DNA from 3 places in the Streptomyces sp. NPDC006140 genome. Region 1 is predicted to be linked to each of the others. Evidence: riboswitches for the same ligand, from Rfam matches in the RefSeq annotation. Region 1 holds a riboswitch; each other region holds the start of a gene.
What was found. A riboswitch is a leader RNA that binds a small molecule or an ion and turns the genes downstream of it on or off. The one in region 1 is predicted to bind thiamine pyrophosphate.

Region 1 (5,367 bases):
GGTCCGTACGGCGAACTGCAACAGGAGGTGGACCGAGCCAGGGAGGACTGGCGTGAGGCCCTGTTGGAGCGGGGCATCCTGCCCTTCCTGCGGGAGGCCCTCACCGGCCCGGATGCGGCCGCAGCGCTGCACCGCCCGTCCCCGTCCACACCGGTCAGCCGCATGCCGCACCTCGGCTACGACCGTCCGGGTTTCACCAGCCCGGACGACGGCGGCCGCGGCTCGCGGCCGAGCTTCACCAGCCCGGACTACACCAGCCCGGACTTCGGAGGACCGGAACACCAGCCGGAGTAGCCGTCGGCGCCCTTTCGCGGCGCCCGTCGGCTTGCGCTCCCCCGCGGGGAGCAGCACAGGGAGCGCAAGCCGGACACCCGGCCCTGCTGCACCGGATCCAACCTCCGGCACCGGCCACACCCTTCGGCGCCATATCCAACCTCCGGCACCGGCCCACCCTGCGGCACCGGACTCACCCTGTGACACCGGCCCCGCCCCACCCTGCGGCGGCACCGGATCCACGCGGTGGGTGGATTCACAGGCGGCGGAGGATCTGTGCCTCGACCCGTTCGACCGTGCGACGGCTGAAGGCGTGCACCAGCGCGAGGTGGTACAGCGCCGGTGCCGTCGGCGCCCACCGGTGGACGCGGTCGTCGCGCAGCAGGTACCTGACCACCGTCGTCGGCCGGAAGGGGACGAAGTCGATGGTCTGGTGCTCCCAACGGTCGGCGACGCCCCTGCTCATCCGCGCCTGCAGATCCGTGCTCTTGAGCTCCCGCAACCTGGCGTAGAAGTGCGCACTCCAGCCCCTCCTCTCCACGTCCAGCACGAAGGCCAGCAGTTCGAGCGTGTACTCCTGGGCCTCCAGGGACAGTTCCTCCCGCATGCCGCGGCGGGCCACGGCGTGCAGGTCCGGTGCGTTCCTCCCCGACGAGTCGATGTGGCGTGACAGGCCCTCGTTGACGGAGGAGTTCCAGACGCCCGGTGCCATCCGGACCCGGTCGCTGCGCTGGGTCACCACGAGCATGTCGTCCGCGGTGACGACCGCGATGTTGACCCCCAGGCTGCACTGCAGGAACGCCGGGGCCTTGAGCGGCTCGTCCGGGTCCAGATAGCGCGATCTGGGCGTCGTACCGTCCGGGAGCCGGCGGTCCAGTTGCTGTGCTGCGAGGAAGGTGTAGTAGTCGGTCGGGCGCAGTCGCAGGTGGACTTCGGGGCGCTCCTCCAGGGCCGTACGGGAGATGTCGAGGGATTCGACCGCGTACCGGGGGCCGTTCCACAGGGGAGTGCGTCCCTCGGCTTGCAGGCGCTCGCTCTCCTCGGCGATCTCGTCCCGCCAGCCGGCCATGTCCGCGGGCAGCGTCACCTCCTCGTCGAGCACCTGCACATGGACAGTTTCAGGCGATATGGGCAACTCTCCGTCGCCCTCGACGATGAGGGCGGACGTCTGGAGCGGGCCGAGGGAGAACGCCCGCCAGGCGGGCGCCGACTCGTCCCGCCGGCCCATGCTGCGGATCGCGCTCGTCGAGCGTCTGCGCAGGCGGTACCACGCGTCCTGCAGCGGCTGCTGGAACAGCACGGCGAACAACATGCCGAGGACAGCGCCCACGACGCCGTTGACCACATCGATCCCATCCATGGCAGAAACCTTAGGGATCTTGGGCCGGGCAGGGTGCGCCGTGCTGTTTCCGTTACGCGGCCGGCAGTCCGGATCAGTCCGCGATCGGCAGGTACACCCGGTTCCCGCTCGCCGCGAACTCCTTCGACTTCTGTGCCATGCCCTCCTCGATCTCACTCCGGCTGCCGCCGTGTTCACGGCGGATGTCCTGCGAGATCTTCATGCTGCAGAACTTCGGACCGCACATCGAGCAGAAGTGGGCCGTCTTGGCGGGTTCCGCCGGCAGGGTCTCGTCGTGGAACTCCCGTGCCGTGTCCGGGTCGAGGGCCAGGTTGAACTGGTCCTCCCACCGGAACTCGAAGCGGGCGTCGGACAGCGCGTCGTCCCACTCCTGCGCGCCCGGATGCCCCTTGGCGAGGTCGGCCGCGTGGGCGGCGATCTTGTAGGTGATGACGCCGGTCTTGACGTCGTCGCGGTTCGGCAGGCCCAGGTGCTCCTTGGGCGTGACGTAGCACAGCATGGCCGTGCCCCACCAGGCGATCATCGCGGCACCGATGCCGGAGGTGATGTGGTCGTACGCCGGGGCGACGTCCGTGGTCAGCGGGCCGAGCGTATAGAACGGAGCTTCATCGCAGATCTCCTGCTGAAGGTCGATGTTCTCCTTGATCTTGTGCATCGGGACGTGGCCCGGGCCTTCGATCATGGTCTGTACGTTGAAACGCTTGGCGATCCGGTTGAGTTCCCCGAGCGTCCTCAACTCCGCGAACTGCGCCTCGTCGTTGGCGTCCGCGATCGAACCGGGCCGCAGACCGTCTCCGAGGGAGTACGTGACGTCGTAGGCGGCGAGGATCTCGCAGAGCTCCTCGAAGTTCTCGTAGAGGAACGACTCCTTGTGGTGCGCGAGGCACCAGGCGGCCATGATCGAGCCACCGCGGGAGACGATGCCGGTCTTGCGGTTCGCCGTCAGCGGCACGTACGCCAGGCGCACGCCCGCGTGGACCGTCATGTAGTCCACGCCCTGCTCGGCCTGCTCGATGACCGTGTCCTTGTAGATCTCCCAGGTCAGTTCCTCGGCGCGGCCGTCGACCTTCTCCAGGGCCTGGTAGAGCGGCACGGTGCCGATGGGGACGGGGGAGTTGCGCAGCACCCACTCACGCGTGGTGTGGATGTTGCGGCCGGTGGACAGGTCCATGACCGTGTCGGCGCCCCAGCGGGTCGCCCAGGTCATCTTCTCGACCTCCTCCTCGATGGAGGACGTCACGGCCGAGTTGCCGATGTTGGCGTTGACCTTCACCAGGAACCGCTTGCCGATGATCATCGGCTCGATCTCCGGGTGGTTGACGTTGGCCGGCAGCACCGCCCGGCCCGCCGCGATCTCGTCGCGCACGACCTCGGGCGAAACGTTCTCCCGGATGGCCACGTACTCCATCTCGGGCGTGATCTCGCCCCGGCGGGCGTACGCGAGCTGCGTGACCGCCTTGCCGTCCCTGCTGCGGCGTGGCTGACGTGGCCGGCCGGGGAAGACGGCGTCGAGGTTGCGCAGGCCGCCGCGGGGCGAGGTGTGCTTGATGCCGTCGTCCTCGGGGCGGACGGGGCGGCCCGCGTACTCCTCGGTGTCGCCGCGGGCGATGATCCAGTTCTCGCGCAGCGGCGGCAGGCCCCTGCGGACGTCGGTCTCGACGTGCGGATCGGTATAGGGGCCGGATGTGTCGTACAGCGTGACCGACTGCCCGTTGGTGAGATGCACCTGACGGACCGGCACCCGCAGGTCGGGGCGGGTGCCCTCGACGTACGCCTTGTGCCAGCCGATGGACTTCCCGGCCTCCTCGGACTGTCCGTCCTGAACGGAGGCAGGCGTGCGTGCGTCCTTGTTGGTCATGAGACCTACTCCCTACGCCGGCATTACCCGGTAACAGGTTCGGCGGTCGACGCAGCGGTATCCGTCCGGCGACGTTTCGTGTGAAACATCACTCGACTCCGGCGATGTTTCATGTGAAACATCGCTGGGACGGAGGTCAGCGCCCTCTCAGCCCGGTGCTCCGAGCTCCCGCGTGTACAAAAGGTGCCTCCACGCTAGCGGCAATCTTGGCGCGGTGAACAGAGGGCCCCCCTCGTTCTTGCGATGATCGGTCGGTGACCACGACGCAGCGTCCCCCTTACCCACCGCCCGAGCCGCCCCGCGGATCCGGCGCCGGAAACGGCAACGGCCCGGGAGACGGCCATGATTTCTCCGCCGGAGCGGGGCATGGCCCTGCCCGGGGGCAGGGGCATGGCCAGGAGCAGGGCCATGGCCAGGGGTATGGACCCGGTGCGGGTTTCGGGGGCGGGGCGTCCAGGGCCGGCGGTGAGCACGGTCCCGGTTCCGCGGGTGGGCGCGGTCCGGGTTCCCCCGGAGGGCATGGTGTCGGTTCTGCCGGTGGGCAGGGCCTCGGCCGCGGCGGTGGGTACGGGCCCGGCTACGGCGGGGGCCAAGGTTCCGGCTCCGGCGGTGGACAGGGCGGCCCCGTTGGCGGGCAGGGCCCCGGTCACTCCGGTGGGCAGGGCCCCGGTCACTCCGGTGGGCACGGACCCGGCCCCTCCGGCGGGCAGGGCCCAGGTCCCTCCGGTGGGCAGGGTCCCGGTTCCGGAGGCGGGCCCGGCGGCGGTGGCGGGCATGGTCACGGGCACGGCTCCGGGTCAGGGCCGGGCGGCGGACACGGGCACGGGCATTCGCACAGCCACAGCCACGGCCCGGCCACGCCCGTCTCCCTGCATCTGCGGAAGGTCATCGCGGCGGTCCTGATCCCGTTCACCGCGGCCGTGCTGGTCGGGCTCGTCGTGCTGTGGCCGGGCGGCGCCCCGCCGCACGAGCGCACCGGCGTCGGCTTCGACCGGCAGACCCAGCAGGCCACGGTCACCAAGGTCGTCGACGTGAGCTGCAAGGAGGCCGGCGCCTCGGGCGTCCCGCCGACCGGCGACACCTCCACCGCCGAGGGCTCCTCCGCGGTGCAGCAGGAGAACGGCACCTGCAAGCGGGCGACGATCCGGGTCGACAGCGGCGACGACAAGGGCCGCACCTTCACCGAGATCGTCCAGCCGGACCAGTCCCGCCAGCTGCACGAGGGCCAGAAGGTCGTGGTCGCCTACGAGCCCTCCGCGCCGAGGGACCTGCAGTACTCGGTCACCGACGTCAACCGCCGACTGCCCATGGGCCTGCTGGCCGGCATCTTCGCCCTCGCCGTCGTGGTCGTCGGGCGGCTGCGGGGTGTCATGGCCCTGGTCGCACTGGCGATCAGCTTCCTGGTCCTGAACTTCTTCATCCTGCCGGCGATCCTGCAGGGCTCGAATCCCCTGGTCGTGGCGGTGGTGGGCGCGAGCGCCATCATGCTCATCGCGCTGTATCTGTGCCATGGCCTGTCCGCGCGAACATCCGTGGCGGTGATCGGCACCCTCATCTCGCTGCTGCTGATCGGTGTCCTCGGCTCGGCGTTCATCGACTGGGCCGCGCTGACCGGCAACACCGACGACAACACCGGTCTGATCCACGGCCTCTACCCGACGATCGACATGAGCGGTCTGCTGCTCGCCGGCGTCATCATCGGTTCGCTCGGTGTGCTCGACGACGTGACGGTCACGCAGACGTCGGCGGTCTGGGAGCTGCACGAGGCCAACCCGTCGATGGGCTGGCGCGGGCTCTACCGGGCGGGCATCCGGATCGGCCGGGACCACATCGCCTCGGTCGTCAACACGCTGGTCCTCGCCTACGCGGGTGCCGC
Region 2 (5,367 bases), on a different contig from region 1:
GCGTCCACCGCCCGCAGCACGGGCAGCATCGTCCGGACGACGAACGGCACCCCGACCAGCGCCTGCGCGAGCGGCACGAGGATCCAGGAGGACCGCAGGTCCAGCGGCGGCTCGTCCAGCGCGATCAGGAACCCGAAGCCGACGGTCACCGCGGACACCCCGAGCGGCAGCATCAGCAGCGCGTCGAAGCCGCGCACGAACCGCCCGGCGTCCCGGCGGGTGAGCGCGACGGCGGCGAGCGAGCCGATCACCACGGCGATGGCCGTGGCGGCGACGGCGTACGACAGGGAGTTGCCGACCGCCTCGATCGGCGGGACCAGGAACACTCCCCCGTCGTCGCTGGTCAGCGCCCGGTAGTAGCCGAAGCCGGGCGCTTCCAGGGACCGCCGCACCAGCACGGCCGGCGGCAGCAGGAGCAGCACGACCACGGTGACCAGGACCCCGCCCAGCAGCGCCCACTGCCCGGCGCCGCGCGGCCGGCGCGCGGTCCCGGCGGCGTCCACCAGCCGCAGCGCCGTCTCCCGCCGCCGCACGGTCCAGGCGTGCAGGGCGAGGATCGCCCCCACCGCGGCGAACTGGATCAGCGTCAGCACGGCCGCCGTGGACAGGTCGAAGATCTCGGACGTCTGCCGGTAGATCTCCACTTCCAGGGTCGAGAAGGTGGGCCCGCCGAGGATCTGGACGACGCCGAAGGAGGTGAAGGTGAACAGGAACACCATCAGCGCGGCGGCGGCCACCGCGGGCGCGAGGGCCGGGAGCGTGACCTGCCGCCAGGCCTTCAGGGGCGACGCGCCGAGCATCCGCGCGGCCTCCTCCTGCCGCGGGTCGAGCTGCGCCCAGAGCCCGCCGACAGTCCGTACGACGACCGCGTAGTTGAAGAAGACGTGCGCGAGCAGGATCGCCCACACCGTGGTGTCCAGCCGCACGCCCCACAGCTCGTCGAGCAGCCCGCCGCGCCCGACCAGCGCCAGGAACGCCGTACCGACGACGACCGTCGGCAGCACGAACGGCACGGTCACGACCGCCCGCAGCACGTGTTTGCCGGGGAAGTCCAAGCGCGCGAAGACGTACGCGCCGGGCAGCGCGACGAGCAGCGTGAGCGCGGTGGAGACGAGCGCCTGCCAGGTGGTGAACCACAGGACGTGCCGGACGTCGGACTGCGCCAGCACCTCCCCGATCCGCCCGAGGTGCCAGGCCCCGTCGGCCTTCAGGCCGCGCGCGACGATCGCGGCGACCGGATAGGCGAAGAAGACCCCGAAGAACGCGACGGGCACGGCCAGCAGACCGAACCGCGCCGCCGCGCCCCGCCTGCGGACGGCTACTTCAGCACGAGTGAGGTCCACGACTTGACCCACTGGTCACGGTGGTCGGCGATCTTCGCCGGGTCCATGGTCTCGGGGTCCTTCGCCTGCGGCCCGTACTTCACGAACTCCGGCGGCACCTGGGCGCCCTCGGTCACCGGGTACACGAACATGTTGAGCGGCATGTCCTGCTGGAACCTCTTGCTGACGAGGAAGTCGAGGAGGGCCTTGCCACCCTTGGTGTTCTTGGCGTTGCTGAGCAGCCCCGCGTACTCGACCTGCCGGAAGCAGGTGCCCTCGGCGACCCCGGTCGGGGCCGTGCCCGGCTTCGGGTCGGCGAAGACGACCTCGGCGGGCGGCGAGGAGGCGTACGACACGACGAGCGGCCGGTCGCCCTTGGCCTTCTTCCCGCCGGCCGAGCCGGAGAACTCCTCGTTGTAGGCCTGCTCCCAGCCGTCGACGACCTTCACGCCGTTGGCCTTGAGCTTCTTCCAGTAGCCCGCCCAGCCGTCGTCCCCGTACTTCGCGGCGGTACCGAGCAGGAAGCCGAGGCCGGGCGAGGACGCGGAGGCGTTCTCGGTCACGAGCAGGTTCTTGTACTGCGGCTTCACCAGGTCGTCGAAGCTCCGCGGCGGCTCCAGCTTGTGGTCCGCGAAGTACTTCTTGTCGTAGTTGACGCAGATGTCGCCGGTGTCGATGGGCGTGACGCGGTGCTGCTCCTGGTCGACCCGGTACTCGGCCTTGATCCGCTCCGACCCCTTCGCCTCGTACGGCTGGAACAGGCCGTTGTCGAGGGCGCGGGACAGCAGCGTGTTGTCGACGCCGAAGAAGACGTCGCCCTGCGGGTTGTCCTTGGTCAGGATGGCCTTGTTCACGGCCTGCCCGGCGTCGCCGTCCTTGAGGACGCGGACCTTGTAACCGGACTGCTTCTCGAAGGCCGCGATGACGTCCTTGGACGCGGCCCACGAGTCGTGGCTGACGAGCGTCACGGTCTTGGAGTCGCCGGCCCCCTGGGAGCCGTCGGACGACCCGCACGCGGCCAGCGCGCCGACCATGCCGAGCCCGACGGCCACCGCCGTCAGCCGCCTGATGTTGATGCTCACTGGATTCCTCCTGGAGTGACCAGGAGAAGACGCGGCCCTGCCCGGGACTTCCGGGGTCCCGGGCAGGGCGCAACAGCTCGAGTGGTGACCGATCTCCCTACCCAGAATGACCTGGGCCAGGTTCGGAGGGTCTGCGGCCGGGTGCCGCACTCTCAGCGCTGTGGCGCTCCCCTGTCGGAATATGCAGATGTTCTTACGGTGGTCAGACTACCGTTCGGTGGCGGCGAGCTGACCGCACGCCCCGTCGATCTCCTGACCACGGGTGTCCCGGATCGTCACCGGCACACCATGCGCGGCGATGGCCTCCACGAACGCCTTCTCGTCCTCAGGCCGCGAGGCGGTCCACTTCGACCCGGGCGTCGGGTTCAGCGGAATGAGGTTGACGTGCACGGGCCTGCCCTTGAGCATCCGGCCCAGCCGGTCACCGCGCCACGCCTGGTCGTTGATGTCCCGGATCAGCGCGTACTCGATGGACAGCCGCCGCCCGGACCGGGCGCTGTACTCGAATCCCGCGTCCAGCACCTCCCGGACCTTCCACCGCGTGTTCACGGGCACGAGGGTGTCGCGCAGCTCGTCGTCGGGCGCGTGCAGCGAGATCGCCAGCCGGCACTTGAAGCCCTCGTCGGCGAACCGGTGGATGGCCGGCACGAGACCGACGGTGGAGACGGTGATCCCGCGCTGCGACAGCCCGAGGCCGTCGGGCTCCGGATCGGTGAGCCGCCGGATGGATCCGATGACCCGGTTGTAGTTGGCGAGCGGCTCGCCCATGCCCATGAAGACGATGTTGCTGAGCCGCGCGGGGCCGCCGGGGACCTCCCCGTCCCGCAGGGCCCGCATCCCGTCCACGATCTGGTGGACGATCTCGGCGGTGGACAGGTTCCGGTCGAGACCCGCCTGCCCCGTCGCACAGAACGGGCAGTTCATCCCGCATCCGGCCTGCGAGCTGATGCACATGGTGACCCGGTCCGGGTAGCGCATCAGCACGGACTCGACGAGCGTCCCGTCGAACAGCCGCCAGAGCGTCTTGCGGGTGGCGCCCTGGTCGGTCGACAGATGCCGCACGACGGTCATCAGCTCGGGCAGCAACGCCTCCTGCAGCCGCCCACGAGAACCGGCCGGGATGTCGGTCCACTGCTCCGGATCGTGCGCGTACCGCGCGAAGTAGTGCTGCGAGAGCTGCTTGGCGCGAAACGGCTTCTCCCCGACAGCGGCGACCGCCTCCTTGCGCTCGGCAGGAGTGAGGTCGGCGAGATGCCGCGGCGGCTTCTTGGCTCCGCGCGGGGCGACGAAAGTGAGTTCTCCGGGTGCAGGCATAACCCGTCCAGTGTGGCAGATCACCGCCGGGAGCCCAGGCCGGAGCGGGGTGGGGGTGGTCACCTGTGGGTGCCGACTGTCAGCGTTGGCCGGCCTCGGACGGCCCAGGGACGGCCCAGAGACTGGTGGAGGCAGTTCGTCGAGCAACCACCGAATGTCCGACTCCTAGGGCAGGATGACGTGGGACCAGCCCTGACGCCACCTTCACTTGAGGATCCGAGCGCATCGAATACATGAACGCCACCCTGGAGAAAAGTTTCGAACTTTTTGTTCGACGCATCAGCTTGAGCCAACGTGAAATTGGTGACGCACTGAATCGCGCCGAGGAAATTTGCCAGTTCCTTTCACAGGCGACCGCGATTCACGAATGCCAAGTCACTGGCTCCATGGCTCACTCAACAGCGATTCAAGGATTCTCCGATGTAGACATCCTTGTCGCGCTAAGCCCAGACCCTTCCACGCAATCCACCCCCCATTCCATCACAGCAAAACTACTGGAAACCCTAAAGCCTAGATACCGGGAAGCATACATCTCGGAAAATACAGTTCACATCAACTTCACCCAAGGTCCCGACGTTGACGTAATCCCTGCCATTCCAGATACCGCCAGCACCAATGGCGAAATTACCTACAGAATCCCGTCGCCTGATCGAATCCAATGGAACACATACACCCCGGCAAGGCGAAATCAGGAGATTAATCAGAAGAGTGCCCTACTTGGAAGCGATTTCGTTCACCTAATTAAGGTGATCAAGTGGTGGAGTAAGCATCATGGGCAACCCATCGCATCCTACGAGATCGAAAACTTCGCAAGTGCCACATATTCACGCCGAATGCCACCACTCACCCGCGCGATAGTCGATTTCTTCGAATTTGCGAAAACTTCATCCACGCAGCATCGAGAAGATTGCTTTACCAAGATTTCAGAAGCACGAGCCATTGCCAATAAAGCCCTTCGGCGTGAACAGCAAGGAGACATTCGAGGGGCTATCGATCACTGGGGGAGTTTGCTAGGTGACCAGTTCCCAAGCGTCGTCTCATGAAATCATCGCACTAGCCAACGCGCAGCTTGAGAAGGCGGCCAAGGGGTACAGAGCGAGCAGGTGGCTCCAGGTGGCAACCTTTACTCTCAGCGTCATATCGGTCTTCATTACGAGTCCACTCGCTTACATTCCCGCACTCATCGCGTTGGGCGTTCAGGTTTCGTCTTGGGTCACCCGAAACAAGGCAGCGAAGTGTCACTCCGCTGGCGAGGAGGGGAGGATCCGCGGGCTCCTGCTTGATGCTCTCGGAGCAGTTGAAGAGAGGGTCGACCTTAGTAACTGGTTTGGTCGCGTAACTCCATTTCCCGGAGAAACACCCCCCGCCCCTGTTCCGCCAGACTACTTCGCCAGCGATGCACCTCTCGGCATGAAACGACTCTGTGCCCACCTTCAAGAGAATGCTTTCTGGGGGAAGCAGCTATATAAATCGGCGGCAGAGTATTACGGGCGCATGCTGTGGGTATTTTCTACAGTCACCGTCGGGGTTATTCTAATCGCCATCCCAATAACCTCTGACGAGAACGACATAATCCTGGCTCGCCTAATTGTAGTCGCTCTGGCGTCCGGGGCCGCCTTCACGCAGCTGACTGAAGTCATGGCTTGGCG
Region 3 (5,367 bases), on a different contig from region 1:
AGGGCGGCGGGACGTCCTCGTGCAGGTGCTTGTAGAGGATGACGGCGGGGGAGTCCCCGTCGTGCGGCTTGTCGCCGGTCAGCATCTCGTAGAGCATCACGCCGCACGCGTACACGTCGACGCGGGGGTCGGCGGTGCCGTTCTCTATCTGCTCGGGGGCGAGGTACGAGACCGTGCCGAGGACCGTGCCGGTGGTGTTCGTCACCGTGTCCACGGCCCGGACGAGTCCGAAGTCGGCGACCTTGACCCGGCCGTCGTCCCCTATCAGGACGTTCTCGGGCTTCATGTCCCGGTGCACGAACCCGGCGCGGTGGGCGGCGCCCAGGGCGGCCAGCACCGGCTCCAGGATGTCCAGGGCGGCACGCGGCTGCAGGGCGCCGCGCTCGCGCAGCACGTCCCGCAGGGTGCAGCCCGCCACGTACTCCATGGCGAGGTAGACGTAGGAGCCGTCGGTGCCCTGGTCGAAGACCTGCACCACGTTCGGATGGGCCAGCCGGGCCACCGACTTCGCCTCGCGGATGAACCGCTCGACGAACGAGCCGTCGACCGCGAGCGAGGGGTGCATCACCTTGAGCGCGAGGACCCGGTCGAGCCGGGTGTCCACGGCCCGGTAGACCGTGGCCATCCCGCCGACCGCGATCCGCGCGTCGATGCGGTACCGGCCGTCGAGCACCTGCCCGACCAAGGGGTCCTGAAGGGTCGTGTCCACGCAGGCGAGTGTACGAGCCACCACTGTCACCCCGCGCAGCCCGCCGAAGATCGCACCGGTACTGCAGCCGACCTGTGACGTGCCCGCCGCACCCTCACCGGAAGGCGGGCCGCTCCGGGTCCAGCTCCGCCATGCCCTCCGCGGGCGACGACGCCTCCGCGAAGTGCCGCCGCGGGATCCGCCCCGCCCGGTACGCCAGCCGCCCGGCCTCCACGGCATGCCGCATGGCGTCGGCCATCAGCACCGGCTCCTGTGCCCGCGTCACCGCCGAGGCGAGCATCACACCCGCGCAGCCCAGCTCCATCGCCAGCGCCGCGTCCGACGCCGTCCCCGCGCCCGCGTCCAGGATCACCGGCACGCGCGCGTGCTCGACGATCAGCTGGAAGTTGTGCGGGTTGCGGATGCCGAGCCCGGAGCCGATGGGCGAGCCGAGCGGCATGACCGCCGCGCAGCCCACGTCCTCCAGCTTGCGCGCCAGCACCGGGTCGTCGTTGGTGTACGGCAGCACCGTGAAGCCGTCGTCGACGAGCGTCTCGGCCGCCTCCAGCAGCTCGATCGGGTCCGGCAGCAGCGTGCGCTCGTCGGCGATGACCTCCAGCTTGATCAGGTCGGTGCCGAGGGCCTCGCGCGCGAGCCGGGCCGTGAGGACGGCCTCACCGGCGGTGAAGCAGCCCGCCGTGTTGGGCAGGACGCGGATGCCGAGCTTGTCCAGGACGGACAGCACCGAGCCGTGCACCGAGGGGTTCACGCGGCGCATCGCGACGGTCGTCAGCTCCGTCCCGGAGGCGACCAGCGACCGCTCCAGCACGTCGAGGCTGGGCGCCCCGCCCGTGCCCATGATCAGGCGGGACGTGAAGGACGTACCCCCGAGGACGAACGGATCGTCGGCCATGGTCAGCCTCCTTGGACGGCGGTGAGGACTTCCACGCGGTCCCCCTCGGTCAGGGGTGTGGACGGCCACTGCGTGCGCGGGACGACGGTTTCGTTGAGGGCGGCGGCCACTCCCGAGGGTGAGGTGGTCAGCGACTTCACGACGGTGTCGAGAGCCGTGCCGGGCCGGACGTCCCGGGGCTCTCCGTTGACGGAGATGTTCATGCGGGCTGCTCCGTGAGTGCGGTGGCGGTACTGAAGCGCTTCGGCGTGAAGGGGCGGGCTTCCTCGGGGAGTTCGCCCGTCGCCAGGGCGTGCGCCAGGGCGTCGCCGGTGACCGGCGTGAGCAGGACGCCGTTGCGGTAGTGCCCGGTGGCCAGCAGCAGTCCGTCGAGGCCGGTCGGGCCGAGCAGCGGCGCGTTGTCGGGCGAGCCGGGGCGCAGTCCGGCCCGGGTCTCGGTGAGCGGCAGCTCGGTGATGCCCGGGACCAGCTCGTGGGCGTCGCGCAGCAGCTCGTAGACGCCGCCCGCGGTGACGGTGGTGTCCCAGCCCAGTTCCTCGCTGGTCGCCCCGATCACCAGCTCGCCGCTCTCGCGCGGCACCAGGTAGACGTGGCTGCCGCGCACGACCGCGCGCACGGTCCGGCTGAGGAACGGCCCGTGCCGCTCCGGCATGGTCAGCCGTACGACCTGCCCCTTCACCGGCCGCACGGGCGGCAGCACCTCCTCCGGGACGCCCGCGAGCCGCCCGCTCAGGCTGCCCCCGGCCAGCACGACCTGCCCGGCGCCCAGCTCGGTCCCGTCGGCGGTGACCACACCGGTGGCCCGGTCACCCGCGACGGTCAGCCGCTCGGCCCACGCGTGGTGGAAGACCACGCCCGCCCGCTCGCACGCGGCCACCAGCGCCCCGGCCAGCCGCCGCGGGTCGATCTGGTGGTCGCCGTCGACCCGCAGCCCGCCGCGCACGCCCGGCGCGAGCATCGGCTCCAGGCGGCGGCACTCCCGCCCCGACAGCCACTGCGAGTCCAGGCCCGACTGCTGCTGCAGGGCGTGCAGTTCGCGCAGGTGGGCCCGGTCGTCGGCGTCCAGCGCCACGGCGAGCGTGCCGCAGCGCCGGTAGCCGAGGTCGTGGCCGGTCAGCTCGGTGAGCTCGGCCGCGAAGTCCGGGTAGCGCCGGGCCGAGGCGAGGTTCAGGCCGAGCAGGGTCTGCTCGCCGTAGTGCAGTTCCGTGACGGCGGCCAGCATCCCGGCCGCGACCTGCGCGGCCCCGCCGCCCGGCTCGGGGTCCGCCACGGCCGTGGCGAACCCGCGCTGCGCGGCCCGCCACGCGGTGACCAGCCCGATGATCCCGCCCCCGACGACGAGGACGTCTGACGTGCGCGTACGCGACATGGGCGTCCAGCCCCTCCCTTCGCCGGCATGACCCGGATCAGGTTCGTACGGTCGGAGGCCGCCAGCCTCCCTCTCAGCCCGGTGCGTCCGGGCTCCCGCGAGTGCTCTACGTCGGCCAGCCTAGCCGGAGGCCGTGTGCCGCAGTAAGGGAGCCTCCGTCCCCGCCCGGGCGTGGCGGGGTCGTACCCGGGCCGTTCGCGGGTACCCGGAAAGGCAGGAACGGGCGGCGGGAGAGGCGCTGTGCAGCAGGTCACGGCGCATGAGCACTGACTGACGAAATGTCAGTTGTCTATGGTGATCAGGTGAGCGAGCAGACGCAGGAACCAGGTTCGTCCGCGCCGCGGCGCGTGGTCGTGGCGGGCGCGGGCATGGCCGGTGTGCAGACCGCCGTCGCCCTGCGCGAGCAGGGCTTCACCGGCACCGTGCTCCTGATCGGCGCAGAGCCCCACCAGCCGTACGACCGGCCCCCGTTGTCCAAGGCCGTCCTCCTCGGCAAGGCGGAGGGCTCCGCCTTCGACGTCGACTTCGAGGCCCTCGGCATCGAGCTGCGACTCGGCTGCGAGGTGCTCGGCCTGCGCCCGCAAGACCACGAGCTGGACACCGAGGACGGGCCCGTGCCGTACGACGTCCTGGTCGTCGCGACCGGCGCCGAACCCGTCCGGCTGCCCGGCGCGGAGGGCGTGCCCGGCGTGCATCTGCTGCGCACCCTGGACGACGCCGAGCGGCTGCGCCCGGTGCTGGCCCGCCGGCACGAGATCGTGGTCGTCGGCGCCGGCTGGATCGGCGCGGAGTTCGCCACGGCCGCGCGCGAGGCGGGCTGCGCGGTGACCGTCGTGGAGGCCGCCGAGCGGCCGCTCGCCGGGGCGCTGCCCGCCGAGGTCGCCGCCCCGATGGCCCGCTGGTACGCCGACGCGGGGGCCGTGCTGCGCACCCACGCGCGCGTGGCGGGCGTCGAGCCCGGCGCGGTGCTCCTCGACGACGGCTCCCGGCTGCCCGCCGGCGCGGTCGTCGTCGGCATCGGCGCCCGCCCGGCGACGGCCTGGCTGGCCGGCTCCGGGGTCGAGCTCGGCGCACACGGCGAGATCGTGGCCGACGAGCACCTGCGCACCTCCGCGCCGGACGTCTACGCGGTCGGCGACTGCGCCTCCTTCCCCTCGGGCCGCTACGGCGAGCGCCTGCTCGTGCACCACTGGGACAACGCCCTCCAGGGGCCGCGCACGGTCGCGGTGAACATCATCGGCCGGACCACCGGCGAGACCCCCGCGGTCTACGACCCGGTGCCGTACTTCTGGTCGGAGCAGTTCGGGCGGTTCGTGCAGTACGCCGGGCACCACGCGGCCGCCGACACCCTGCTGTGGCGGGGCGATCCGTCCGGCCCCGCCTGGACGGTCTGCTGGCTGCGCGGGGACCGGCTGGTGGCGCTGCTGGCCGTGGGCCGCCCCCGGGACCTGGCGCAGGGCCGCCGCCTGATCGAGGCGGGCACGCCGATGAACCCGGCGCTGCTCCAGGACCCGGCGAGACCCTTGAAAGCGGCCACGGCTTGAGGGCCTGGGGGCCCGGCCCGGCCCGGCGCGTCCGCCCAGGTGGACGGGGCTGACTTCCGACTGTCAGTGGGGGATGGCAGGCTGGTTTCCGTGACCGAGATTGACGCGAAGATCGATGCTCTCGTCCCCGCCTGGCTCACCCTCCCCGACATCGCCGAACAGCTCGGCGTCGAGGTGACGCGTGTGCGGCAGCTGGTCAAGGACGGCCAGCTCATCGCCGTACGCCGTGGTGAGAACCGCGCGCTGCACGTCCCCGCCGCCTTCATCGACGGGGACAAGGTCGTCAAGGGCCTGTCCGGCACCTTGACGCTCCTGCGGGACGACGGCTTCACGGACGAAGAGATGCTGGAGTGGCTCTTCACCCCCGACCCCAGCCTGCCCGGCACACCGGCGCAGGCGCTCAGCGAGAATCGCGGCACGGAGGTGAAGCGCCGCGCCCAGGCGCTCGCGGTCTGACCCGACCGCGACCGAACAACCGTCCGGCGCCGTGCGAGCGGGGCCGGGCCTGGACAACCGCCCGGTGTGGGCCGTGGCCCGTGGGGGTCACGGCCCAAGGGTGGGCCGCGCCCGTCCGAGGCCGTGAGCGCCCCGGCCGACCGGCCCGGGGTGGGCGTAGGGTGCCCGAGGTGTCGTGGCGGGACAGGGGCGCTCCCGCACCCGTACGGCACCGACGTACCCGCGGGCCCGCCCGCGCCACCGACACCCAGGGGGGACACGCATGTCCGGCACCGCCACCACCGCACGGGCCCAGCTCGCCGACGCCCGGGTCTACCTGTGCACCGACGCCCGCAAGCGGCAGGGCGACCTCGCGGAGTTCCTCGATGCCGTGCTGGCCGGCGGGGTCGACATCGTG

Region 2: linked by a shared signal. The riboswitch ahead of ABZ386_RS18880 (thiamine ABC transporter substrate-binding protein) and the one ahead of thiC (phosphomethylpyrimidine synthase ThiC) in region 1 are both predicted to bind thiamine pyrophosphate.
Region 3: linked by a shared signal. The riboswitch ahead of thiO (glycine oxidase ThiO) and the one ahead of thiC (phosphomethylpyrimidine synthase ThiC) in region 1 are both predicted to bind thiamine pyrophosphate.

What each region holds. Positions count from the first base shown of each region.
Region 1 covers NZ_JBEXTS010000013.1:84,991-90,357, reverse strand. The annotation lists gene ABZ386_RS29945 (hypothetical protein) at 1-294, shown strand, start outside; gene ABZ386_RS29940 (hypothetical protein) at 530-1,633, opposite strand; gene thiC (phosphomethylpyrimidine synthase ThiC) at 1,707-3,491, opposite strand; TPP riboswitch at 3,484-3,673, opposite strand; gene ABZ386_RS29930 (YibE/F family protein) at 4,412-5,367, shown strand, end outside.
Region 2 covers NZ_JBEXTS010000006.1:300,205-305,571, reverse strand. The annotation lists gene ABZ386_RS18885 (iron ABC transporter permease) at 1-1,343, opposite strand, end outside; gene ABZ386_RS18880 (thiamine ABC transporter substrate-binding protein) at 1,319-2,398, opposite strand; TPP riboswitch at 2,481-2,587, opposite strand; gene rlmN (23S rRNA (adenine(2503)-C(2))-methyltransferase RlmN) at 2,612-3,718, opposite strand; gene ABZ386_RS18870 (nucleotidyltransferase domain-containing protein) at 3,952-4,761, shown strand; gene ABZ386_RS18865 (hypothetical protein) at 4,733-5,367, shown strand, end outside.
Region 3 covers NZ_JBEXTS010000001.1:830,270-835,636, forward strand. The annotation lists gene pknB (Stk1 family PASTA domain-containing Ser/Thr kinase) at 1-709, opposite strand, end outside; gene ABZ386_RS03870 (thiazole synthase) at 804-1,601, opposite strand; gene thiS (sulfur carrier protein ThiS) at 1,604-1,804, opposite strand; gene thiO (glycine oxidase ThiO) at 1,801-2,970, opposite strand; TPP riboswitch at 2,968-3,079, opposite strand; gene ABZ386_RS03885 (FAD-dependent oxidoreductase) at 3,273-4,514, shown strand; gene ABZ386_RS03890 (Rv2175c family DNA-binding protein) at 4,605-4,970, shown strand; gene thiE (thiamine phosphate synthase) at 5,233-5,367, shown strand, end outside.